One region of the Desulfosporosinus sp. SYSU MS00001 genome, then DNA from elsewhere that is predicted to be linked to it. Evidence: riboswitches for the same ligand, from Rfam matches in the RefSeq annotation. Region 1 holds a riboswitch; each other region holds the start of a gene.
The links. A riboswitch is a leader RNA that binds a small molecule or an ion and turns the genes downstream of it on or off. The one in region 1 is predicted to bind lysine.
Positions count from the first base shown of each region.

Region 1 (3,283 bases):
CTAATAACTCCCAACCCTCTTTCCCTCTGTCAACACCTTTACCCTCTTACTATCAATCTTATCCTTACGGGCCTTCTATCCTAGGAAGCATACCGCCGCTGCCTTTAGGTTATCCCCAAGTTCTAGTTCCTCATAACGCTTACTCAAGGCCCGTTTCCCCCAATGGTCTGACCCTAATTTTGATTGCCATTCTTATTTTAGTTGCCCTTGATTTAACCTTAGTCCGACCTCAAAAAGGATATTAGTGATAAGGACCCGGATACGAATTAACGTACACGGATCCTTTCTTCAGTCCTAGCGACTAGCTATAGGCAAGTGGGTTAAACGTTCGGGGAGAACATCATTTCTCAATAAATCATGATATGTTTCACGTTTCACAATCACATCACCCTTGCCACCCTCAACCAAGACAACAGCAGGCCGGGCAAGACGATTATAATTGGAAGACATCGAGTAATTATATGCGCCGGTACAAGATACGGCTAACAGGTCACCTGATTCAACTTTGGGCAGATTAATATCCCAAATTAACATATCGCCGGACTCGCAACACTTCCCTGTAATCGAAACCTCCTCAGCAGTTTCTTCACCGGCACGATTTGCCAAAACAGCTTCATAGCGTGCTTGATAGAGAGCTGGACGCGGGTTATCCGCCATGCCCCCGTCAACAGCAACATATTTACGTATCCCGGGAATTTCTTTAATTGACCCAATCGTATAGAGGGTAGTACCCGCCGTTCCGACAATAGAACGTCCGGGTTCAATGATAATTTTAGGAATTGGAAATTGATAACTTTGACAGGCATTTTCAAGAGCATTTTGCACAGTTTTGGCATAGTCCTCAATCTGTGCAGGTTCATCACCTGAAGCGTAGTAAATTCCAAATCCTCCGCCTAAGTTCAATTCCTCCAAAAGGTACCCGGTCCGTTTGTGAATATCTGCCATGTACTGAATCATAATCTGGACTTCGTGACTAAAGGATTCCAATTCGAATATTTGCGACCCGATATGGGCATGAATTCCTTTGACAACAAGGTTGGAAGAGGATAATGCCAAATCCAAAGCCCGGTCAGCAGTTCCGTTCGTAAGGGTGAATCCAAACTTGGAGTCGATTTGTCCTGTCTGAATGTATTCATGAGTATGGGCTTCAATGCCAGGGGTCACTCGCAGAAGTATGTTGACCGATTCATGCAATTCTTCGGCCAATTCGTTGAGAAGACTCATTTCATAAAAATTATCAACAACAATACGTCCAACGCCGGCCTTAATGGCCATTGCCAATTCTACTGCAGATTTGTTATTACCATGAAAATAGATACGCTCAGCAGGAAATTCTGCCTGCAGAGCAGTATGCAGTTCTCCGCCCGAGACAACATCCAGCCCTAATCCCTCTTGGTTTACGATCCGACACATAGCCAAGGTGGAAAACGCTTTAGAAGCATAAATCACCTCGGCATTTTTCATTCCTTGAATAAAGGATAGATAATATCGTCTGCATATTTCCCGAATATGGGCCTCATCCATAATGTAAAGAGGTGTGCCAAATTCCTGCGCCAATGATATGGTGTCACACCCGCCTATTTCCAAATGTCCCTGTTCATTAACTCGTTGAGTACCGTGCAGCCTCATATTCTCTCCTCCTATTACTTTTCCTTCTCTAGTTAATAAAATACAAACGGCAACAGAAGGAGGTCCTCTGTTGCCGTACAACTGCACGTTAACATTGACCCTCTTCTCCTGTTGGGAGTAGTTCTCCATACGATAGTCTTCATAAACCTATCGTATGACAGTCCCACAGTTGTTGACTGTAGAACCAGCCACAAAAATCACGCTGCTTTTTGCGCTTCGGCGAAATCCCCTTTTCTATGGTCTCATCAGTTGCCGCAACCTTTTCCATAGTACTTATGTCATTCGCGCCTCTACCACACCTCCAAAGAGATGAGGCATATGAAATTTTTTTCAGTATACCAAACTTCTAATGGAAGGTCAAAATATTTTTCCGGAAATTTCCCTGGAAATTTTTCGGGGCTCTGACTATTCTTTTATGCTCCTTGTTGCTCGTCTTCTTGGGATTTGCCCTTAAAGGTACCCTTGCCAACAGCGTTGGCCCATTTTCCGCAGCGATCTCCCCATCGCGCCAAAATTGATCCTTCCTGCAGAATCTCAACAACTTCACAGCGATTGGCACAACCGGAACATTCAAAACTTCGAGCATTAAACTGGGTTTCACCCAATTGTAGCCCTCGGAACCTTGTCCGTAATTCTGATTGCCTTCCTACCTTCTCCTGTGCCAAATAAGCAGCTCCTAGAGCACCCATCACGCCAAAATGTTCCGGGACTATAATGGGTTGGCCAAGCTCCTCTTCAAAGGCTTTGCGAATACCAGGATTGGCAGCCACACCCCCTTGGAAGAAAATTGGCCCTCGTATATCCTTGTTCTTGCCGACATTATTTAAATAATTGCGAACCATCGCTTGGCAGAGTCCGGCCAAAATATCCGGCAGTGCATGCCCCAGCTGCTGTTTGTGAATCATATCTGATTCGGCAAAGACTGAACACCTCCCGGCTATTTTAACGGGACTTGCAGCTTCAAGGGCTAGATGACCAAACTCCTCAATGGGTATACCAAGTCTGGCCGCTTGCTGATCAAGAAATGATCCGGTTCCTGCGGCACAAACGGTATTCATGGCAAAATCAGAAACAACCCCATCACGAAGGATAATAATTTTAGAATCCTGACCTCCGATTTCCAGAATGGTCTGAACTGAAGGATTAACTCTGGAGGCAGCTACAGCGTGAGCAGTAATTTCATTTTTAATGACATCCGCACCTAATAACGTTGCCGCTAACTGACGAGCGCTGCCAGTTGTACCTACACCGATTATTTTGGCAGATTTCCCAATCTTTGACCTCAAAACCTTAATTCCTTCCTGGATCGTTTGCATAGGCCGTCCTTGAGTTCGCAGATAGAGCGTTAAAGCCACTTCATTTTTTTCACTGAGCAATACTAAATTCGTGCTAACAGATCCTACATCAGCGCCTAAGTAATAGTTATCGTTCCCCAACAACCGACACACCCTCTCTAGAAGTTTCTGAAATGCCTCTGAGGCTGGGCCTTTCCAATAAATCCACAAAGGCCTCCAAACGTGTTTGTATTCCAGCGTGCCCAGTATGCTCGTCGACGATAAGCGTCATAATGGGAACTTGATAGGTTTCTTGGACTCTTGGCAATACGCTGGCTGCCACTATCTCAGGCATACAAGAAAGGGGAAAAAGTTGAATA
Region 1 is NZ_JBNFTW010000013.1:88,612-91,894, reverse strand. It holds gene ACPUYX_RS18990 (hypothetical protein) at 1-245, shown strand, start outside; gene lysA (diaminopimelate decarboxylase) at 295-1,629, opposite strand; lysine riboswitch at 1,740-1,930, opposite strand; gene ACPUYX_RS18980 (acyl-CoA dehydratase activase) at 2,043-3,068, opposite strand; gene ACPUYX_RS18975 (CoA protein activase) at 3,052-3,283, opposite strand, start outside.

Region 2 (3,283 bases), on a different contig from region 1:
CTAAAGAATCTGCTTGCGGAAAAACTTGGCACAAAAAACTTTATTATCAGCAAAATCGGGTGTGTACTAGGCAGCCATTTAGGTATTGGCGGACTGGGATTGTTCTTTTTCAATCAGAAACGAGCGCCATATTTTCTTCTGTAACTCTCAATCTCCAGCCCCTCGGACCACCACTCCATCCCTGAATTTCATGCTAGGAAAACTGCCGCCGGCTATCTCGTTTTCTGGTATAACCTCTTCAATTCTCTCGATATCACGTTCACTTAGACTAATATCCAAAGATTGAATTGCATCTTGAAAATGAGACAGCTTGCTAGCACCTACGAGCGGAATTATATCTTCTGGAGATTCCTATAGTTTAAAAATGCGGGGAGGTTGATCCGCAGGCCCTGTAACCTTCATCAAACATTTAATTCGTATGCTCTCATTTGCGAAAGCAACTTTTCACGGTTTGTATCCTCCATTGAAGTGAGAGGTAATCTGAGATAATCCTTGCAGAAACCCATAGCTGCCATTGCAGCTTTAACCGGAATAGGGTTTACTTCACAAAACAGGGCGTTTATAAGGGGATAAAGTTTACATTGCTGCTCTGCGCTGCCTGCAATATCGCCGTTAAAGAACCGTGTGCAAATCTCACGTGTTTGGGCCGGCATGATGTTGGAAAGCACCGAAATGCAACCAATTCCACCGAGTGCCATAAGCGGAACTATCTGGTCGTCATTACCTGAATACAAATCAAGCTTGCCTCTTACACGCGCCATCGTTTCAACTATTTTTGAAATGTTGCCGCTTGCTTCTTTAATCGCTGCTATATTTTCATGCTCAGCTAATGCCTCGTAGGTTGCAGGCTCAATATTTACTCCTGTCCTTGATGGAACATTATAGAGAATGATAGGCTTTGTGCTCTTGTCGGCAATTTGAGAAAACATTTTAATTAGGCCCTTTTGCGTAGCCTTGTTGTAATAAGGGGTGACTACAAGCATTGCATCCGCACCTGCTTCGCAGGCAAAACGAGTGAGCTCATGCGCATATTCGGTGTCATTGCTGCCTGTACCTGCAATGATCGGCACTCTGCCTTCCGTGTGCTGAACTGCAAATGTAATTGCTGCTTTATGCTCATCATCAGTTAGGGTTGAAGCTTCACCTGTGGTTCCACAAATCACAAGTGCATCAATTCCTTCTGCAATTTGCCAATCGATCAATTTACCAAACTGCTCATAATTAATTCCTGTTTCGTCCAGAGGAGTGATTAGGGCAGAAGCGATACCTTTGAAAATACTGTTCTTTTTCATGTTAATTCTCCTTCTCTGTTAATACAAAAAAATAAATAGCTGATACGGAATCAGCTACTAAATTACCCACATGAACCTCAGAATCATATGGTAATATAGATAGCTCTCCGCATATGCGACAGTTGAACAAATCTTATTTTGCCCAACCAGCTCAGTCCCCACGTAATGGAACTAACTTCGGCATCTACACCTTTCACCGAAGTTACGGTTCTACGTAACCTTGACAACTTCGGGTACTGATTGTAAAATGCACCTCTATCATTTCAGTCCAGTCTATTCATATTCGGTAAACTTGTCAACCCCCAAATATCATCATTTTTTGCGCAGGGCAAAATGCTGCTGTCTTGCCGATAGGAAATATAAACATGCTAGCAGCATCAGGATGATAATTCCCACCATCAAACCCACAAGTTGATTTCCATTCATGGCTGAAGTGGACAGGACCACAAGTAACAGAACTGCTGCTATAATTGTTTTTCCATTCATACGCCGCCGGAAACGATAATGGGTTGCTGCAATAATAAGCCAGTTTGTAATAAGAGCAACCCCAGCGGAACTAGCTATATATACCAAAATCTGCTGAGGCAATAAGTATGATATACCCACAACGCATAATAAAAAGGCACTGGATAGCATTACTGCCGAGACTGGCACTCCTCGTTTGTCTTCTTTGTTCAAAAAGGCTGGAGCATCATGACGTTCTGCCAGTGATTTAAGCATTCGCGGTACTCCATACATATTGGAATTCATAGCAGAAAGGATTGCACTCAATATCACCGCATTCATTATGCTGCTAATTGAAATCAGACCTAATTGACCAAATAGGGGAACAAAACCACTGCCATTTAGTGGCACCCTGTTCCAGGGAAGTATCCCAACTAATGTAGTAATGGACCCCAAATAAAGAACAATCAAAGCTACATTTATTATCTTGACAGCTTCGGGTACTGTTTTTACCGGATCCTGGGTTTCTCCCGCAGCCGGTCCGATTACCTGTTCACCCGCATATGTATAAACAACAAGAAGCAGCGATGAAAAAAAACCTGATAATCCGTGTGGAAAGAAACCTTCGTGGTTAAAATAATTTGATATTCCCGGAGATTTTAACCCCGGCCATAACCCAATAAACAGGACTACACCCATAATAATAACTACGACTAAAATACCTACCTTAATCAAGGATAAGATTTCTTCAACTCGCGCAAGGGAACGAACATCTAAGAGACTAATACAGATAATTAACACCGCAATAATCAGACTGATCATCCAGATGGACCAAGACGGCAGCCAAAAACGCACAATTAAAGCCGCAGCTACCATTTCTGTAGCCAGTGTAAGAATCCCTGCTACCCAGTACATCCACCCAGATATGAATCCCATGGCTGGCCCTAAATATTCCCCTGCATAGACGCTAAACGAACCTGTAGTTGGTTCAACAACACTCATTTCCGCTAACATGAACATGATCAAAGTTGAGATGATACCACCTATAACAAATGACAAAATGATTGAAGGCCCTGCCTGATTAATCGCAATTCCGCTAGCAACAAAAATACCGGAACCAATGGCCCCTCCCAATCCTAGCATAGTCAGGCCGGGAAGATTCAATGTATTCTTTTTGCTGTTTGTTTCTTTACTATCCTTCATTTTTCCACCACCATCAGCTTACTGCAGCAAGACTCCTTCTATTCAAATTTGTCTAGCTCATTTACCGGCATCCTAAGATGATTTTACCAGAAAGTCCGTTCAAATTCATGTGGATCCGAACGGGTGAGCCCCGATAGAGATCTTTCATTTCTATCATGAAACACAAACAGACTGCCTTTTTTGGCAGTCTTTCGCTTGTTACCTGGCGATGACCTACTTTCCCAGGGGCTATGCCCCAAGTATTATCGGCCCTGGAACGAAAGGCGGATGAGCCTTTCGCCACACTGCGTCCCGTTACGCATTCTCCTGCAGCGTGACGAAAACCGGACGAGGTTTTCGCCACA
Region 2 is NZ_JBNFTW010000011.1:148,432-151,714, forward strand. It holds gene ACPUYX_RS17805 (DegV family protein) at 1-144, shown strand, start outside; gene dapA (4-hydroxy-tetrahydrodipicolinate synthase) at 402-1,292, opposite strand; lysine riboswitch at 1,385-1,558, opposite strand; gene ACPUYX_RS17815 (amino acid permease) at 1,605-2,939, opposite strand.
Region 2: another riboswitch for lysine. It lies ahead of dapA (4-hydroxy-tetrahydrodipicolinate synthase); the one in region 1 lies ahead of lysA (diaminopimelate decarboxylase).

Region 3 (3,283 bases), on a different contig from region 1:
TCTCTCCAGCAGGCCCTATTTAAAACAAGCAACCGCCGATTAAGAAGCAGGGTTTATCGCTTTCAAACGATAAACCCTGCTTTTGTTTTAGGGTATTTATTAATGTTCAGCTTGAGCTGAACGAGTTCACTTCCGCTTTTTAAGCTTTTACATGCTTCGGCAGCAAAGGGACAAGAATTAACCCGGATACGATGAGCAACATGCCAAGGACTAAAGTTTTTAAATCGCTTAAGCCGGATTTCAAAACCCAGAAAGAATAAAGAGAGGCTCCCAGAGCCATTGTTCCGTCCAGTAAACGTTTCCATAAATTAATTTTTTCGTAGTTTTCTCCTTTTAAAACTACTACCAAAGAATAAATGCCGGAGAAAAGGTAAGGAACTAAATTTGCAAGTGTGGCAATAATAATCATTTCGTTAAATGCATTGGCAATAGTATCAGAAATCATTGAGAGCAGGAATAATTGGGTAAGGGCGTTTGTTATCCAGGCAGCTCGGTAGGGTGCCCCATTTTTATTTTCTTTAACGAACCAGTGAGGAAAGAGATTAAGGCGAGCGGATTGATATGGGACCTCAACACTTAGTAATATCCAACCAACCGTTGCCCCGAGCATAGAGAGAACTCCGAGAGTGGCCATGATAAAGGAACCCTTTGCGCCAATAATTTTCGTCAAGACGTCAACTAAAGGCTTATCGGCAACCATCAACTCTTTGGCTGGCAATGCCCCCATTGCTAAGAAGGTAATAAGAAGGTAAATAGCTAAGGCGATGATCAAGCCTGTAAGTGTTGCCCATTTAACATCTTGTAGCCTCTTGGCACGCCCTGATAGCCAGACCGCAGATTCTACACCTACGAAGGCCCAGAGCGTAAGAATAGCTCCTTGATTCATTTGCTGAAAAAGTCCGATTGTTTCGCCCGATTTAAGCGTCTTTTCCGCTATAAACGGATGGAGATAGGTTACATCAAAGATGGAAAGAGCAATTATTATAAAAAAGATAAAGCCTAGGATTTTAGTCACAGTTGCAAAGAAGTTAATTTTGCTGGCAGTATAGGTTCCTTTAAACATCAGATAATGAACAAACCAAAGTACCGCTGAAGCAATAGCAAAAGAGAGAAAATTACCTATCTGAACATTAAAACTGCCCAGGGAAAAGAGAATTGTTTTAGATTGTAAAATAGGCAGGAAATACGTTAAATAACCAACAAGTGTAATAAGAATTGCAGCATTTCCAGGTGAATTTGAGGTCCAATAGCCCCATGAAATTTCGAATCCCATGATTTGTCCCAGCTTGCTTTTACTGCCAAATAATTCGCGCGTGTAACTGGGCGGGCCACCGATTAATTCTGGTTTGAAGTCTGACAGTTGGCCATATACATGGGCCAGCATTAAAACTCCGAGGCCGGTGAACAGCCAGGCAAGCAATACACCTGCAGGGGAGCCGACGTTGGAAAGAGATTGTGGAAGCATAAAAATTGCCGATCCAACCATGTTTCCGGTAACAAGTGCAGTTAATAACCAAAACCCTAGTTTTTTGTCACTCATATTAATCCTCCGTAGATTTTCTTAAGGCAAAATAAAAGTAAGCCCCCTGAAGCTATCTCTGTGCTGCTTAAGGGCTTACCTATTTTAGAAGGTATATCGCCGAAGCAGGTAGCGCTCCACAAGACGCTTGTGACAGTTATGCTCCTTTCGAATACATAACCAGCATGTGAGTTTTTGGGTATTATCTCACACACTTCGGCGATACTCCCTTTCAAGTCATAATATTTCCCTAATCAAAAATGACTTTACTCTTGAGGACCGCGCCTCTACCCTGAAATTATGGTTCTCTGGAATTATAAGTTGATCCTTTAGTATCGTAACCGGGATAAGCCCTCTTGTCAATGAATATTCTGTTCATTTAGACTGTAAGTTTATGGACTTTAGCGTAGTATTATCAATCTCTGCTATATCCCAAGAAAACACGGCTTCAGTCGAAGGGGTGTTAACGAATTTAAACGAACAAAATCAAAGAATAAATCACATCACGAAAAGTTTTGAAGAAATTTATACTCTTTTTAACAATCTTGAAAATGCAAGTGATAATTAGTTATAGTATATGAGCTAGAGGAACTTGAAGTGGTTTTTATAAAATAAAACGCTAGGAAAAACTGAGAACGAGTAAATTTTTAACGGATTTAATTGATTCCGATCCACATTTGGAATATAATAGCATTTGTGTTAAGGTAATGTTGTAAACTGGTTTTTGGAGTGAGATAGTAATGAGCCGTGTTGAAATACTTCAGATGATTGAAACTTTGCGAGAGCACTTAAATGTTCTTGGACTGAAAAAGCCGCTTGTTGACCCAGAAGTTATTCAAGTTAGCCAGAGGCTCGATTCATTACTTAATATTTACAACAGCCTGTAAATTAAGAAGATTTTACAGCGGTACGGGTACTACTAGTGTTTTCCTTTGGATTACAGTTGATATGTTAATCCTAAAAATGTAATAAGGGGGAGTACTTGTGGATGCACCTATGAGAATCGTTTTGCTTCGTGATGCGGATAAATGCAGCCTTAATAAGCAACTCAGAGATGCGAGAAATGAGTATACGCTTGGTCAATTAGAGAACGAATATTTTCAGTGGCTGGATCAGTTGGTTTGAAACTCCTTGATATCCCTTTAATAAAAAGAGATCAAGAACATTGTATTTTGAAGACTGAAAAAGTAGGGATCATCAAAAACTTCTTTAAAGTTTTTGATGATCCCTTTTGCCATTGCTTGTTTTAGGATCTTTGTCCTTTTTTAAACTTGAGATATCCGCTTAAACCAATTAACTCAAAGTATTTGGCAAAATTCATGATAATAATATTTGTCCAAATATAGCCAAAGTTGTTACCGGAACCAGCAGTAATAAACTGTACATTGAGGAAGAGTCCAAGAAGTGCAACCCATAAGAGTCTGAAGCCGATGATCATACCAATACCAACGGCTATTTCGCAGATAGGGACTAAGAAATCTGTTACACCAGGCATACCATTAAAGATGTGAACTGCAATCCATGCCCATAATTTATTGATATAAAGAGGATCAAAACCATGAGCCTTAGGTGGCAGCATGTTGGCAGCCATTCCTGCTATAAGCCCTTTTGCGTGCCCTCCGGCAAAGTTAAGCCAGCCTGAAGTCGCTTTTTCCCAACCAGCTTGAACCCAAGCAAAACCATAAATAAGCCGAGCAACTGTGAAGATAATAACAAAAATAGCTTTTTTCCAATTACGCATTTCATTTTTAACAGCATCAACGT
Region 3 is NZ_JBNFTW010000002.1:120,855-124,137, forward strand. It holds gene ACPUYX_RS03950 (Bcr/CflA family efflux MFS transporter) at 1-43, shown strand, start outside; gene ACPUYX_RS03955 (amino acid permease) at 140-1,540, opposite strand; lysine riboswitch at 1,642-1,817, opposite strand; gene ACPUYX_RS03960 (aspartyl-phosphate phosphatase Spo0E family protein) at 2,260-2,406, shown strand; gene ACPUYX_RS03965 (hypothetical protein) at 2,504-2,644, shown strand; gene ACPUYX_RS03970 (DoxX family protein) at 2,766-3,283, opposite strand, start outside.
Region 3: another riboswitch for lysine. It lies ahead of ACPUYX_RS03955 (amino acid permease); the one in region 1 lies ahead of lysA (diaminopimelate decarboxylase).